Regions from separate parts of the Massilia sp. UBA6681 genome, predicted to be linked through region 4. Evidence: predicted binding sites of a transcription regulator. Region 4 holds the regulator's gene; each other region holds the start of a gene.
What was found. Region 4 encodes LexA, which represses DNA repair genes until DNA is damaged. Its sites were predicted from a motif close to ACTGTATNNNNATACAGT; they were not measured.
Positions count from the first base shown of each region.

Region 1: B2R83_RS10250 (ATP-dependent helicase) is a predicted target of LexA. The motif match lies at 1,899-1,916, and genes of this name have one in related genera.
Region 2: B2R83_RS11710 (putative DNA modification/repair radical SAM protein) is a predicted target of LexA. The motif match lies at 1,951-1,968, and genes of this name have one in related genera.
Region 3: B2R83_RS17400 (error-prone DNA polymerase) is a predicted target of LexA. The motif match lies at 2,514-2,531, and genes of this name have one in related genera.

Region 1 is NZ_DKJX01000063.1:2,590-6,678, forward strand. It holds gene fghA (S-formylglutathione hydrolase) at 1-36, opposite strand, end outside; gene B2R83_RS10235 (chromate transporter) at 97-675, opposite strand; gene B2R83_RS10240 (chromate transporter) at 672-1,256, opposite strand; gene B2R83_RS10245 (hypothetical protein) at 1,307-1,483, opposite strand; gene B2R83_RS10250 (ATP-dependent helicase) at 1,953-4,043, shown strand.
Region 2 is NZ_DKJX01000070.1:56,119-60,207, forward strand. It holds gene B2R83_RS11705 (M16 family metallopeptidase) at 1-1,823, shown strand, start outside; gene B2R83_RS11710 (putative DNA modification/repair radical SAM protein) at 1,981-3,210, shown strand; gene B2R83_RS11715 (UdgX family uracil-DNA binding protein) at 3,207-4,089, shown strand, end outside.
Region 3 is NZ_DKJX01000096.1:13,465-17,553, forward strand. It holds gene B2R83_RS17400 (error-prone DNA polymerase) at 1-2,455, opposite strand, end outside; gene B2R83_RS17405 (PhzF family phenazine biosynthesis protein) at 2,567-3,361, shown strand; gene B2R83_RS17410 (RcnB family protein) at 3,464-3,931, shown strand.
Region 4 is NZ_DKJX01000127.1:28,812-32,900, forward strand. It holds gene B2R83_RS23480 (replicative DNA helicase) at 1-8, opposite strand, end outside; gene rplI (50S ribosomal protein L9) at 127-579, opposite strand; gene rpsR (30S ribosomal protein S18) at 617-907, opposite strand; gene priB (primosomal replication protein N) at 950-1,240, opposite strand; gene rpsF (30S ribosomal protein S6) at 1,269-1,655, opposite strand; gene lexA (transcriptional repressor LexA) at 1,929-2,561, shown strand; gene B2R83_RS23510 (tetratricopeptide repeat protein) at 2,598-3,332, opposite strand; gene B2R83_RS23515 (cystathionine gamma-synthase family protein) at 3,434-4,089, opposite strand, start outside.

The sequences.
Region 1 (4,089 bases), on a different contig from region 4:
GCCGAAGCAGGCATGTTCGCTGAGAAGTTCGAGCATGGGTTCGCTGGATGAGTGGCTAATTGCGCAAGTATGCCCTGTGGCGTCCCGGCTTGCCAGTCAGACGAGTCCGAGCGCGCCGAGCAGGGCGCCGGCGCCCAGCATCCACAGCAGGTGCAGGCGGGTACGCCAGATGAGCAGGCAGGATAGCAGGGCCAGCAGCCAGGCCGGCCAGCTGCTCTTGCCAGACCCGGCGCCGGCGAGCAGCCAGCTGGTGGCCAGCAGCATGCCGATCACGATCGGTGCCAGCCCCAAGCGAAAGGCGCGCACCGCGCGCAACTCGCGGTTGCGGTGTCCCCACTGCGCGATGTGGTAGTTGAGGATGGAGGAGGGCAGCAGGATGCCGGCCATGGTCAGCGCCACGCCGCCCAGGGCGACGCCGAGGCTGCCGGTGTTCATGCCCAGGTGCCAGCCCATCAGCGCGACGAACAGCACGTTGGGACCCGGGGCCGCCTGCGCCAGCGCGATCGCATCGCTGAACTGCGATTGGGCCAGCCAGCCCTTGTCTTCGACCAGGAAGCGCTGCATGTCGGCGCTGACCGAGATCGCGCCGCCGAACTGCATCAGCGACAGCATCAGGAAATGGACGAACAGGCTGAGCCAGTCGTGCCATCCCAGAACGAGTGGAGCTGCCGTCATCGCAGCCTGCGCCAGGCCAGCACGCAGCCGAGCGCACCCAGGGTGGGCAGCACCCAGACCAGCGGCGCACGCAGCCAGGCCAGCAAGGCGAAGGCGGCCGCAGCGATCCCGACCGAGCAGGGAAGCGGGATCGGGTTCCTGGCCAGCGCGCTCGACAGCTTCAGGCCGGTGGCGGCGATCAGGCCGGCGGACACGGCCGCCATGCCGCGCAGCGCGCCGGCCACCGCGGGATGGTCCGCATACTGCGCGTGAAAGGCCGCCAGCACCAGCACCAGCAAGAGCGGCAAGGCCAGCAGGCCGGCGACCGCGGCCGCGGCGCCGGGCAGCCCGAACCAGCGCGCCCCGATCATGATCGACAGGTTGAGCACGTTGGGCCCGGGCATGATCTGCGCCACGGCCCAGTCCTCGATGAATTCTTCCTGCGTCAGCCAGCGCTTGCGCTCGACGATCTCACGCTGGACGACCGCCAGCACCCCGCCGAAGCCTTGCAGGGCAAGGACGGTGAAGGAGACGAACAGGTCGGCCAGCGAGGTGGGCCGGGGACGGTCCGGATCGGGGGCGGCGGGAGGCGGAACGCGCATCCCCGGATTATCGCCGGGCCGGCGCCCGCCTGTCCACGCGGTGCAGGCGCTCAGCCGCCGCCGATACCCCGCATGACCTTGCCGCTGCCGCCGCAGTTGGAGCAGGGCCGGCCATCGGACAGCTTGCCGGTGCCGGCGCAGGCTTCGCAGACGTCTTCTCCGGCGCCGGGCGTACCGGGTTCCGCTTCGTCGCCGGGATTCAGGTCGGGATCGGGTTGCATGCTCATGGCGTCCTCACAGTGGTTGGTCACGCGGCCATTGTAGGCGGCGCAGGCGGGAGACGGCGCAGCGCTGGACGCTGAGGCGAGCCGGGCTTATACACAAAAATTGCCGTAAAATAATTTTGTGCGCGTCCGTTCCCCTTGCGCGACAGCTGCGCGTAAACCCTTGATTTGTGGGGCTATCGCGATTGCCTTCCCAATAGGCAAATTGTTGAAAGCCGCACGGATGGCCGCATTCGGCGTGTCAAGCCCCCGCTTTTCCACATAGTTATTCACAGACTTTGTGGATATCAGGAAAACTTTTTAATTATTAACTACTTAGCATGTCTTCTGCATGTAATCCATGACCTGACGCCGGGCAAAATGTGGATTCAATCGTGCGCGGGCTTGACTCTTCATTTCTTGAGGCTTGCGGAAGAGAACTGGATAAATGTACAGTATGGCATTTGCCGCCGCCATTTCCTTGTGTACCCCCATGTCCGCCGTACTCCAGCAGTCCGCCCCAGATGATCCCTTCGCCGGCCTGAATGCCGAACAGCGCGCCGCGGTCGAGCACGACATCGGCGCCGCCAGCGTGCGGCCGCTGCTGGTGGTGGCCGGGGCGGGTTCGGGCAAGACCAATACGCTGGCGCACCGCGTCGCGCGCCTGATCCAGCTGGGTGCCGATCCCCAGCGCATCCTGCTGCTGACGTTTTCGCGGCGTGCGGCGGGTGAGATGAGCCAGCGCGCCAGCGGCGTGCTGCAGCGCCTGCTCGGCAAGGGTGGCAGCGCCAACGCGGCCCAGCTGAGCCTGCCCTGGGCCGGCACCTTCCATGCGATCGGCGCCCGCCTGCTGCGCGAGTACGCCGGCCGCATCGGCCTGGACGAATCCTTCACCATCCACGACCGCGGCGACTCGGAAGACCTGATGGGACTGGTGCGCCACGAAATCGGCCTGTCGCATACGGAAAAGCGCTTTCCGCTGAAGGGCACCTGCCTGTCGATCTATTCGCGGGTGGTCAACAGCCGCGAGCCATTGGAGGCGGTGCTGCAGTCCACCTTCCCCTGGTGCAGCGAGTGGGAAGGGCAGCTGAAAACCCTGTTCGGCGCCTACGTCGACGCCAAGCAGGAGCAGAACGTGCTGGATTACGACGACCTGCTGCTGTTCTGGTCCGAGATGGCGAGCGACCCGGAGCTGGGCCCGGAGCTGGGCGCCCGGTTCGACCACGTGCTGGTCGACGAGTACCAAGACACCAACCGCCTGCAGGCGGCGATCATCACCGGCATGAAGCCCGGCGGCGAGGGCGTGATGGTGGTCGGCGACGATGCCCAGTCGATCTATGCCTTCCGCGGCGCCACCGTGCGCAACATCCTCGACTTCCCGAAGCAGTTTTCGCAGCCGGCCCAGGTCATCACGCTGGAACGCAACTACCGCTCGACCCAGCCGATCCTGGACGCTTCCAACGCCGTCATCGCCGCCGCCCGCGAACGCCACGCCAAGACGCTGTGGACCGACAAGGTCTCCAGCCTCAAGCCGCAACTGGTCCTGATCCCGGACGAGGCCGAACAGGCGCGCTGGGCCTGCCGCCGCATCCTAGAACACCGCGAAGCCGGCATCGCCCTGAAATCGCAGGCGGTGCTGTTCCGCGCGGCCAGCCACAGCGCCGCGCTGGAGCTGGAGCTGATGCGTCGCAACATCCCCTTCGTGAAGTTCGGCGGCCTGAAGTTCCTGGAAGCGGCCCACATCAAGGACGTGCTGGCGGTGCTGCGCTTCGCCCAGAACCCGAACGGGCGCATGGCGGGTTTTCGTGTGGCCCAACTGATCCCGGGGATCGGCCCGGCGACCGCCACCCGCCTGCTGGATGCGGTGGGCGAGGCCGCCGACCCGCTGGCGGCGGTGGAAGCCTTCGCCGCGCCGGGCAAGAGTCTCGAGGACTGGGCCGCCTTCAGCGCACTGTACCGGCGCCTGCGCACGCCGGGACTGCGCTGGCCGGCCGACATCGAGCTGGTCAAGCAATGGTACTTGCCGCACCTGGAACGCATGTACGACGACGCGCAGGTGCGCGCCGCCGACGTCGAGCAGCTCAGCGCGCTGGCCGGCGGGCACGCGACGCGCGAGAGCTTCCTGGCCGAGATCACGCTCGACCCGCCGGAAGCCACCAGCGACCGCGCAGGCAGCCCGCTGCTCGACGAAGACTACCTGATCCTGTCGACCATCCATTCCGCCAAGGGACAGGAGTGGAAATCGGTGACGGTATTGAACGTGGTGGACGGCTGCATTCCGTCGGACATGAGTACCGGGAACAACGACGACATCGAAGAAGAGCGACGCCTGCTCTATGTGGCCATGACGCGCGCCCGCGAACACCTGCACCTGGTGCTGCCGAACCGCTTCTTCATCAAGCAGCAGGCCCAGATGGGCGACCGCCACGTCTACGCGGCCCGCTCGCGCTTCATCACCCCGGCGATGCTGAAGCATTTCGAGGAGACGACCTGGCTCAGCGCGGACACGCAGCAGCTGCGCAAGCCGGTACCGGAGAGCGTGCGCATGCTGGTGCGGGAGCGCGCTCGGAACGCGTGGAAATAAGCGAAGATCGGCACACGTTGAGGACTTATCCCCCGTGCGGCGATTT
Region 2 (4,089 bases), on a different contig from region 4:
CGCGCCTGGACAAGCGCCTGGTGTACGAGAAGGGCATGGCCACCGGCGTGTCGGCCTATGTGAACGACGCGGAGCTGGGCGGCACCTTCAACCTGTCGGTCACCGTCAAGCCGGGCGTCGATCCGCTCGAGGTCGAGCGCGAGATGGAGCGCGTGGTGGCCGAGCTGCTCGACAAGGGCCCGACCGAAGCGGAACTCAAGCGCGTGAAGACCCGCGACCTGGCCGATTTCGCACGCAGCCTGGAGCGCGTGGGCGGCATGGGCGGCCGCAACGACGTGCTGGCCGAAAGCCAGACCTACGGCGGCAAGCCGGACGCCTACCTCGACCGCCTCGAGCTGTTCGCCACCAGCACCCCGGCGGACGTCAAGACTGCCGCCAACCGCTGGCTGCGCGCCAACCACTACACCATGACGGTGCGCCCTTCGGCCAAGCTGGCCGCCACCAAGTCGACCCTGGACCGCAAGCAGCTGCCCGCGCTGGGCGACGCGCCGGACGTCAAGTTCCCGGCGCTGCAGCGCGCCCAGCTGAAGAACGGCCTGAATGTCGTGCTGCTCGAGCGTCATACCGCCCCGATCGTCAACGTCTCGCTGGCGGTCGATGCCGGCGCGGCTTCCGACACCGCGGCCAAGGCCGGCGCCGCTTCGCTGGCGCTGGACCTGCTGGACAAGGGCACGAAATCGCGTGACGCCTTCGCGCTGTCGGACGCGCTGGAAAACCTGGGCGCGCGCCTGAGCACCGGCACCTCCCAGGACCAGTCGCTGGTGCGCCTGCAGGCGACCAGCGCCAACCTGACGCCTTCGCTGGCCCTGATGGCTGAAGCCGCGCTGAGCCCGAGCTTCCCGCAAGACCAGTTCGCGCTGTCGAAGAGCCGCCGCATCGCCGCCATCGGCCAGGAAAAGGCCCAGCCGAACAGCCTGGCCCTGCGCCTGATCCCGTCGCTGCTGTACGGAGCCGAGCATGCCTACGGCAAGCCGGCCTCCGGTTTCGAAGGCAGCGTGCAAAGCCTGAGCCGCGACGACCTGATGGCATGGCACGGCACCTGGTTCAAGCCGGGCAGCGCCACCATCATCGTCGCCGGCGACACCACCATGGACAAGCTGCTGCCGGCGCTGGAAGCGAGCTTCGGCAAGTGGCAGCAGGGCAGCGCCCCGGCCAAGCAGATGGCCACCGTGCCGGCGACCCGGGGCAAGCGCCTGATCCTGGTGGACAAGCCGGACGCGCCGCAGTCGACCATCGTCGCGACCCACGTCTCGCAGGCCAACGGCCAGCCGGAAGACCTGGCGATGGAGCCGGTGATGACCAACTTCGGCGGCATCGCGACCTCGCGCCTGAACCGCAACCTGCGCCTGGACAAGCACTGGAGCTACGGCACCCAGGCCCGCCTGCCGGACGTGCGCGGCCAGCGTCCGTTCTACATCATCGCGCCGGTGCAGACCGACAAGACGGTCGAGGCGATGCGGGAGGTAGCCAAGGAACTGCGCGGCGTGGCCGGCGAGCGTCCGCTGGTGGGTACCGAGTACGAGAGCATCATGCGCAACATGACGTCGCGCCTGCCGGGCCGCTTCTCCACCCTCGCCGCGCTGGAAGCGGCAGGGCTGGACGCCGTCAACCTGGGCCTGGCGGACGACTACTGGACCAAGTACGCGTCGAACGTGCGCGCGCTCAAGCCGGAGCAGCTCGCAAGCGCATCGTCGAAGTTCATCAAGCCGGATGAGGCGGTGTGGATGGTGATCGGCGACCTGCGCAAGATCGAGGCGGGCGTGCGCTCGCTCGGTTGGGGCGAGGTGAGCGTGGTCGATGCGGACGGCAAGCCGATTCGTTGATGTGAGCTTGCTTTAGTGGAAAGCCCGGTCCCGTGACCGGGCTTTTTTTCGTCTCGTCCCAGCTTTGAACCGCCAATCGGCGTGCACAGTTGACCCGGCTCGCCTGTGCATACGCGCGCGATAGTATACTGTATGCCCATACAGTTCAATGCGTGCGATGGAACTCAACGACAAACTGGAAATCCTGGCCGACGCCGCGAAATACGACGCGTCCTGCGCCAGCAGTGGCGCGCCGAAGCGTTCGTCCGAGGACAAGGACGGCTTCGGCGCCACCACCGGCATGGGCATCTGCCACAGCTACACCCCGGACGGCCGCTGCGTCTCGCTGCTCAAGATCCTGCTCACCAATTTCTGCATCTACGACTGCCAGTACTGCATCAACCGCCGCAGCTCCAACGTGCCGCGCGCGCGCTTCTCGGTCGAAGAGGTGGTCAAGCTCACCCATGATTTCTACGTCCGCAACTACATCGACGGCCTGTTCCTGAGTTCGGGCATCATTCAGTCGGCCGACTACACCATGGAGCAGTTGGTGGCGGTGGCGCGCCAGCTGCGCGAAGTGCACAAGTTCCGCGGCTACATCCACCTCAAGACCATTCCCGACGCCGACCCGCTCCTCATCGAAGAGGCGGGGCGCTGGGCGGACCGCCTGTCGGTCAACATCGAGCTGCCGACCCACGACAGCGTGACCCGCCTGGCGCCGGAAAAGAACGTCCACACCATCAAGCTGGCGATGGGCTCGATCCGCCGCAAGCTCGACGAGAAGGCGGAAGAACCGAAGGCGCCGAACTTCGCGCCGGCCGGGCAGAGCACGCAAATGATCGTCGGCGCCGACGCCAGCGACGACCACACCATCCTGAACACCGCCGAAACGCTGTATGGCAGTTATAAACTCAAGCGCGTGTACTACTCGGCCTTCAGCCCGATCCCGCAAAGCCCCAAGAGCGTGCCGCTAGCGCCCCCGCCGCTGCTGCGCGAGCACCGCCTGTACCAGGCCGACTTCCTGCTGCGCGGCTACGGCTTCACCGCGGGCGAACTGATGCCCCAATCCGGCAACCTGGCGCTCGACGTCGACCCCAAGCTGGGCTGGGCGCTCGCCAACCGCGAGCATTTTCCGATGGACCTGAACCGCGCCGACGAGACCATGATCGCGCGCGTGCCCGGCATCGGCATCCGCAACGCCAAGCGCATCGTGGAGTTGCGCCGCATCCGCCGCATCCGCTGGGAGGACCTGTCGCGCCTGCGCTGCAGCATGAAGAAGCTGGCTCCTTTCATCGTCACGGCCGACTACAAGCCGGTTCAAGGCGCGGCCAGTTCCCACCTCCTCCGGCGCCACCTGGCCGACGCGCCCGAGCAGATGAACCTGTGGCCGGAACTGCAGGCGGCATGAAGGACGCCGCCGCCAGCGCTGGAACGGGCGGCCAGCCGCTGGCGGTGAACAGCTTCGCCGAATGGCGCGACGCGGCGCGCGCGCTGCTCAAGGCCGGCGTGCCGCCCGAAGCGGCCAGCTGGGGCACGCTTGACGGCGGCGACCTGTTCTCGGGTGCGCCGGCCGCGCCCGGGCCGATCGATAATGGCGGCACCCGATTGCAAGAAGCGCAATCGCCAGGACCGCCGGCCGCACGCGTGCCCCGATCGCTGCTGGAGATGCTGCAGAAAGCCGCGTGCTTCCGCGCCCCTGACCGCTGGGCTTTCCTGTACCGCGTGCTGTGGCGCTGGACGCATGGCGAGCACGATGTGCAGTCGCCCGCCGATCCGGACGGCAGCCGCCTGCACGGCATGGTCAAGGCGGTGCGCCGCGAGGAGCACGACATGCATGCCTACATCCGATTCCGCGAGCGTCCGCTCGATGCCGGCGACCCGCGCTTCGTCGCCTGGTTCGAGCCGCGCCACGACGTGCTGCCCCAGGTGGCCGAACACTTCGTGGCCCGCATGGGCAAGGTCAGCTGGATGATCGCCACGCCCGAGGCCAGCGTGCTGTGGGACGGCCACACCCTGCACAATACCGGGCCCCTCATGTCGAGCGCCGCCGAGCTGGATGACGCCGGCGAGGCGCTCTGGCTCACCTATTACCGCAGCATCTTCAACCCGGCGCGCGTCAACGCCCAGCTGATGCAGAGCCACATCCCCTCGCGCTTCTGGAAGAACCTGCCGGAAGGCGCAATCGTGCCTTCGCTGGTGAGCCAGGCCGAACTCGGGGCGCGCAAGATCGGGCAGGTGCAGGCGGTCGGACGGCGCAGCGGCGCCACCATCCCGATCTCCGCAGAGG
Region 3 (4,089 bases), on a different contig from region 4:
GCAGTTCCTCCAGGGCCGAGTCCCAGCCGCTGATGGCGACGTCCACCGGGCGCACCTCGATGCCGTGGCGGCGCGCATCCTGCACCAGCTGCGAGGGGCTGTAGAAGCCCATCGGCTGGCTGTTGAGCAGCGCGCAGAGAAAGGCCGCCGGCTCGTGGCACTTGAGCCAGGAACTGGCATAGGCCAGCAGCGCGAAGCTGGCCGCGTGCGACTCGGGAAAGCCGTATTCGCCGAAGCCCTGGATCTGGCTGAAGATCGCTTCCGCGAACTCCAGCGTGTAGCCGCGCTCCAGCATGCCGCGCACGATGCGGTCGTAGTATTTTTCGAGCCCGCCCTTGCGCTTCCAGGCCGCCATCGCGCGCCGCAGCTGGTCGGCCTCGCCCGGCGTGAAGCCGGCGCCGAGGATCGCCACCTGCATCACCTGCTCCTGGAAGATCGGCACGCCCAGGGTGCGCTCGAGCGCCACCTTCATTTCCGGACTCGGATAGTGGATCGGCTCCAGGCCCTGCCTGCGTCGCAAATAAGGATGCACCATGCCGCCCTGGATCGGGCCGGGGCGCACCACGGCCACCTCGATTACCAGATCATAGAAGCGGCGCGGGCGCATGCGCGGCAACATGCTCATCTGGGCGCGCGACTCGATCTGGAACACGCCCACGGTGTCGGCCGCGCAGATCATGTCGTAGGTGGCGCTGTCGTCGGGCGGGATGTCCTGCATCTCGAACAGGTTGCCGTAGCGCTGGCCCACCAGTTCGAGGCCGCGCCGCATCATCGACAGCATGCCCAGCGCCAGCACGTCGACCTTCATCAGGCCGAGTTCTTCGAGGTCGTTCTTGTCCCACTGGATGACGCTGCGCTCCGCCATGGTGGCGTTCTCGATCGGCACCAGGCGCGACAATTTGCCGCGCGCGATGACGAAGCCGCCCGGGTGCTGCGACAGGTGGCGCGGGAAGTTCAGCAGCTTGTCGGCCAGCGTGGCCCACTGCTGCGCCAGGCGCGATTCCGGGTCCAGTCCCGCCTCCGCCAGGCGTCCCAGCAAATCGGCGCGGCTGTCGAACCAGTGGTGGGTCTTGGCCACCTTCTCGACGATGGCCAGGTCGATGCCGAGCGCGCGCCCGCTGTCGCGCAGTGCGCTCTTGGGACGGTAGCTGATCACCACCGCGGCCAGCGCCGCGCGCTCGCGCCCGTATTTCCGGTAGATGTACTGGATGACTTCCTCGCGGCGCTGGTGTTCGAAGTCGACGTCGATGTCGGGCGGCTCGTTGCGCTCCTTCGAGATGAAGCGTTCGAACAGCAGGCTGGCGCGCGCCGGGTCGACCTCGGTGATGCCGAGGCAGTAGCACACCGCGGAATTGGCGGCCGAGCCGCGCCCCTGGCACAGGATGTGTTGCGAGCGCGCGAAGCGCACGATGTCGTACACGGTGAGGAAGTAATGTTCGTACTTCATCTCGGCGATGAGCCCGAGTTCGTGCTCGATCTGCGCCTGCACCTTGGCCGGGATGCCCTCGCGGAAGCGCCGGTGCGCGCCGATATAGGTTTCCTGGCGCAGGAAGCTGGTGGCATCCATGCCGGGCGGGATCACTTCGTCGGGATATTCGTAGCGCAGCTCATCCAGCGAGAAGGTGCACAGGCGCGCGATGCGCAGCGTCTCGGCCAATGCCTCGCGGCCGTAGATGTTGGCCAGGCGCAGGCGCGACCGCAGGTGCTGCTCGGCGTTCTGGGCCAGGCCATAACCGCATTCGGCCACCGGCTTCTTCAGGCGGGTGGCGGTGAGCGTGTCCTGCAGGGGTTTACGTGAGCGCACGTGCATCACCACGTGGCCGAGCGCCGTGATCGGCAGGCCGTGCTGCCAGCCCACCTCTTCCACCGCCTCGCGGTGCGGTTCGTCGAAGGCGCGGTGCAGCAGGACCAGGCCGAGCCAGGCGCGGCCCGGGAAGGTGCTCGCCATCCAGGCGGCTTGCCCGTGCAGGCGGTCGACGTCCGCCGCTTCGTGCGAGGGATAAGCGGGGAGCAGGATCGCCAGGCAGTCGGGCATGTGCTTCAGGTGCGCGTACGCGGGCGCGGGCCGGGCCAGGTCGTCCGGCGTGAGAAAGTAGGTCCCTTTTTCGCTGCGGGTGCGGCCCAGGGTGATCAGCTCCGCAAGGTTGCCGTAGCCGTTGCGGTTCTTGGCCAGCAGCAGCAGCGACAGCGCCGGGCTGCCGTCCGGGTTCTTCAGGTGGAAGTGGGCGCCGATCACCAGGTGCAGGCCGGCCTTCTTGGCCTCGGCATGGGCGCGCACCACCCCGGCCAGCGAGCATTCGTCGGTCAGCGCCAGGGCAAAATAATCGAGCTGGACCGCGCGCGCCACCAGTTCCTCCGCATGCGAGGCTCCTTCGAGGAAGGAGAAGTTCGACAGGCAGAACAGCTCCGCATACGGAGGCAAAACCTGTGGTGGCGGTGAAAGCGGATCGGTCATCGGCAGAGGACGGACAAAAGCGGGGCGAACGGGATACAATGCTGGACAAACCGGCAATACTGTATAAAAACACAGTATAACCGAGACTTCCCGCTCGACAAGGAGAAACGCATGCAGATTCGTGTACTGCGCTGTTTTGGCGAACATGCCGGCGACGGCAACCCGGCCCTCGTCATCGAAGGCGGCCATTCGAGCGAGGAAGCACGCCGCGCGCTGGCGCGAGCACGCAACACCACCTGCGTCTTCCTCGACGGCGAGGTGGTCGATTTCTATTACCCGCACATGCGCAGCCCGCTGTGCCTGCACGCCACGCTGGCCGTGGCGCACGTGCTGTTCGGGCGCCATCCCGATGCCGCCCTGCTTTCGGTGACGACGGCGATGCGCGGCCAGCGGCTCACGCTGCTGCGCGGCGATCATGCCTTCTATGTTCGCCTGCAGGCGCAGGAAGTGGCGCAGCCGGTGCTGGCAAGCGGCTTGCTGGAGCACTTGCTCGCGGCGCCCGGCTTCGTGCCGGCATCGCCGCCGCGCGTTGCTTCGGTCGGCAGCCCGAAGCTGCTGGTCGAGGTGCCGGACTCCGCCACTCTGCTTGGCCTGCGGCCGGACCTGGAAGCGATCACGGCATGGAGCAAGAAGGCCGGCATCAACGGCATCTATGCCTGGTGCCGCCTTCCCGACGGCCGCTTCGAAGGCCGCAACTTCAACCATCTCGACCCGGCCCTGGAAGACAGTGCCACCGGCGTGGCGGCGGGTGCGCTCACCGCGCTGCTGGGACATGGCATCGTACTGAGACAGGGACGCGCCACCGGCCATTCATGCATCATCAGGACCCGGGCAGAAGACGGGGCCATCCTGGTCGGCGGCCGCACGGAGCCGGCCGCGCTCATTGAATCGACCGGGCGGCCCTGATACGTTTGGTAGCATTCCTTACTGCCTGGCTTCACCTGTCCGGCCCGGTTTGCGGTGTAATGGACACATCGCGAAAGCACACCGCGTCACCAGGAGAACAGCATGAAACCACGTTTGATCGCATCGGCACTGATCGCCCTTACCCTGACTGCCAGCGGCAGCGCGTTCGCCCAGCGCGGCGACCATGGCCACGACGGCCGCAACGGCAACGCCTATGGGCAGGACAGCCGCCGTGGCGACAAGCATGACAACGGCCGCTATGACAATGACCGCCATGACGGCCCACGCGGCAACGCCAACCAGCGCGCCAACGACCGCAATCATGATCGCTACTACGACGCCCGCCAGTTCCATCGCGACGACCGGCGCGGCGCCGGACCGCGCCACGACCTGCGCCGCGGCCAGCACCTGAGCAAGGAATACCGCGACAGCCGCTACGTCGTCACCGACTGGCGCGACCGCCACCTGAGCGCGCCGCCGCGCGGCCACCACTGGGTCCGCGCCGGTAACGACTACATCCTGGCCGCCATCGCCACCGGTCTGATCGCACAGGTCTTGCTGAGCAACTGACACGACACCGGATCAGTCCCGGAAAGGCCGCGCCCCTGTAACAGGGCGCGGCCTTTTTTCGCATGGCCAGGCCGTATTGACGCTGCCAGCAAGGGCTGTCCCCCGTCCGCGAGCTGGTATACACTTCCGCGCACGCTCTACCGGAGCTCATCCATCCT
Region 4 (4,089 bases):
GAATTCATGGCGGGCATTATACCGTTTCCGGTCACACGGCTGACATAATTGGCGAGATTTCCGGGTATAAAAAAAGCCGGGCGAACCCGGCTTTTTCATTAAAACAACAGTTGCCTGTCGTTATGCTTAGGCAGCTTCGCCGACGACGGCGATGGTGATTTCCGAGACGACGTCGGTGTGCAGCGCGACGGAGACCGGGAATTCGCCGGTGGTCTTCAGCGGACCGGTCGGCATGCGAACCTGCGACTTCTCGACCGGGAAACCTTGCTTGCTCAGGGCTTCGGCGATGTCGAAGTTGGTGACCGAACCGAACAGACGTCCGTCCACGCCCGCCTTCTGGGCGATGGTGACGGTCATGCCGCTCAGCTTGTCGCCTTGCGCCTGGGCAGCCGACAGCTTCTCAGCTGCTGCTTTTTCCAGTTCGGCGCGCTTGGTTTCGAACTCGGCCACGGCGGCCTGGGTAGCGCGGCGTGCCATTTTTTGCGGGATCAGGAAGTTACGTGCGTAACCGTCCTTGACTTTGACGACGTCGCCCAGGTTACCGACGTTGACGACTTTTTCGAGCAGAATAACTTGCATATTTTTTCTCCAGGATATCTAGCTGACGTGCCGCGATTTAAGCGTTGTGCAGGTCGGTGTACGGCAGCAGCGCGAGGTAGCGTGCGCGCTTGATGGCGGTGTCGACCTGGCGCTGGTAGTGCGCCTTGGTACCGGTCAGACGTGCCGGCATGATCTTGCCGTTTTCCTGGACGAAGTCCTTCAGGGTGTCGACGTCCTTGTAGTCCACCTGTTCCACGCCTGCGGCGGTGAAGCGGCAGAACTTCTTGCGCTTGAACAGCGGGTTCTGCTGCTTGCGCTTCATTTTTTCTTTAGCTTTGTTTTTGTCGAACTTTTTACCGAATGCCATTTTGAGGCTCCTGTATCTGTAATCTAAATAGGCCGAGTACTGTTACGCGGCACTGAAATCAATGATGTGAAACACCAAGGCTTTGCTGTTGCGGTTTTTCCGTGCGAGGAATCCTTCGAAGCGGTAGGCGGCGCCGAGCTCGGCGCTTTCCAGCCTGCCTGAAATCTCGCCCGCGCCGAGCGCAGGGATTTCAAACGCGACCTGCCTTGCCACTCCGGCCTCGACCTGCTGCGAATCGTGCATCAGGATCGCGCCCACGATGGGGACGCCGGCCGGGGTGAAACGCAGTACGTCTCGCTCCGCGATGGTCGCGATGAGCTGGAACCGGTTCACTGCGTTCTACGAATTCCCGAGAAAAAACTTAGGCAGCGGCGGCCGGAGCAGCGGCTGCTGCTTCTGCGCGGTGGCTCTTGGCTGCGTCTTCGCGCTGGACCGACTTCATCATCGGCGACGGTGCGGTTTCGGCCTTCTTCATCTTGACGGTCAGGTGACGCAGGACGGCATCGTTGAACTTGAATGCGGTTTCCAGCTCGACCAGGGTCTCGTTGTCGCACTCGATGTTCATGCAGATGTAGTGAGCCTTCGGCAGCTTCTGGATCTGGTAAGCCATCTGGCGACGGCCCCAGTCTTCCACGCGATGGATGTTACCGCCGCGGCTGGTCACCGTGGTCTTGTAACGCTCGATCATCGCCGGAACTTGTTCGCTCTGGTCCGGGTGGACGATAAAAACGATTTCATAATGACGCATGCAACACTCCTTGAGGACGTTTAAACAAATGCCCACCTCGGCGTCAAGACGAGTGTGGGAAGGGAAAGCCTTCGATTATAGCCTGAAAAGCCGGCGGATGGGAACCCATGGCATGGAGCAGCCCGGCAAATGGCGGCCAAAAGCAGGCATCGGCGCCACGAATGCGGACGCACTGCACAAATTTTTTACAGTTTTCCCGTGTTTGCCCTTGCGCATATCAGAATACTGTACAAAAATACAGTCTGCTCTTACAACTAATGCCGTAAAACACCCATGCTCAAGCTCACTGCAAGGCAAGAACAGATCCTTAACCTGATCAAGGAAGCGATCGAAAACACCGGCTTCCCGCCGACCCGCGCCGAAATCGCGGCCGAGCTGGGTTTCAAATCGGCCAATGCGGCCGAAGAACACCTGCAGGCCCTGGCGCGCAAGGGCGCCATCGAGATTTCGCCGGGCACCTCGCGCGGCATCCGCCTGGTCGGCGCCTCCGTCGAACAGGTCCCGATGGTGCCTGCGGCCCTCATGATGTCGCTGCCGCTGGTCGGCCGCGTGGCCGCCGGTTCGCCGATCCTGGCCCAGGAACACGTCGAAGCCACCTACTCCGTGGACGCCGCCATGTTCTCGGCGCGCCCCGACTTCCTGCTGAAGGTCAAGGGCTGGTCGATGCGCGATGCCGGCATCTGCGACGGCGACTTCCTGGCCGTCAAGAAGATCGACAGCGCCAAGAACGGCCAGATCGTGGTGGCCCGCCTCGGCGAAGAAGTCACGGTCAAGCGCTACCGCAAGACCGGCAACCTGGTCGAGCTGTTGCCGGAGAATCCGGACTTCAAGGTCATCCAGGTGAACCCGGAAGACGAGTTCGCGCTGGAAGGCCTGGCCGTCGGCCTGATGCGCAGCTGGCATTAAGCCTGCGCCCACCAAGCCGCCGGCTTGCGCGGCGGCTTATTGAATCTTCTTGTCCGCCCAGTGGGAATCCTTCTTGGCGGATTTCACCATCTGGTTGTGCTCGGTCACATAGGCATCGGTCGCCGAGCGCCATGCGGCGTAGTCCGCCAGCACCAGCTTCGAACCCACCTTCGCTTCCTCGGTCAGGTTTTCCTGCAGCTGGGCCAGGTAGGCATTCGATTTCTCCATCTCCTCCTTGTTCATCAGCTTCTGGATGTCGCTCGGGACGCGCTTGGTCAGCGGCAGCGACGCGTTCAGGTTGGTGACGTACTTGTTGTAGCACTCCTGCCACGTCTGCACGGCCGCGCTGATGCGGTCGATGTCGGCATTGACCTTCGACATCGCGGGAATGCGCGGCGCGGTGCAGCGGAACTCGCCCGACTTCAGGTCTTCGCCGTCGTAGCCCTTGATCCAGTAATCGATGTCCTTGCGGCGCTTGACGCGCTGCTCGATCAGCTCGAGCGAGGCGATCGCGACCTTGTTGCCCTTGGCGGCGGATTTCTTGAACAGATCGACAGCCCTGGCTTCGTCCACCTCCCCTGCTTCGCCGTAGAAATACATTTGGCCCAGCGCCTGCTGCGCGGCCGGATTGCCGGCATTGGCCAGCTTGGTGTAGATCTTCATCGCGCCCGCGTAGTCCTTCTTCTCGAACAGGGCATTGGCGTCTTCCAGCTCGCCGGCAAAGGCGGCGCCGCACAGCAGCAGGGATGCAAGGAACAGCTTGGTCTTCATGGGCAGATGGCTGAGGTAAAAGGAAATCCCATGATAGCGGCAATGTGCCGCCCTGCTCAACCGCTGAAACAAAATCGGCAGCCCAGGGCTGCCGATTCTGCTTACGCCTCGAGCGCCTGGCGGAAGTCCGCCAGCAGGTCCTCGGTATCCTCGATGCCCACCGAGACGCGGATCAGGGACTCGGCGATGCCCATGCTGGCGCGCCGCTCCGCGCCCATCTCGAAGAAGATCGTGTGCGCCACCGGGATCACCAGGGTGCGGGTGTCGCCCAGGTTGCTGGCCGGGATGCCGAGCTTCAGGCGGTTCAGGTAGTCGAAGGGGTCGATACTATCAAGCAGCTCGAAGCTCATCAGCGAACCGCCGGCCCGGAACAGCTCCTGCGTAATGCCGTTCTGCGGATGCGAGGCCAGTCCCGGGTAGTGCACAGCCGCCACGCGCTCATCAAGCTCCAGCATCTGCGCCAGCGCCAGCGCATTCGCGCTGGTGCGTTCCATGCGCAGCGCCAGCGTCTCGGCGCCCACTGCGATGTGGTGCGCCGCTTCCGGCCCGAGGGCCGCACCGAAGTCGCGCAGGGCCTTGGCGCGCAGCTGGGCCAGGCCCTGGGCAGCTAGCGGCTGCTTGCGGAAGTTGGCCGCGATATGCGGATAGGCGCTCCAGTCGAACAGGCCGGTGTCGGTCAGGGCGCCGCCCAGCGCGATGCCGTGGCCGCCGATCGACTTGGTCAGCGAATTGACCACCAGGCCCGCCCCCACCGCCT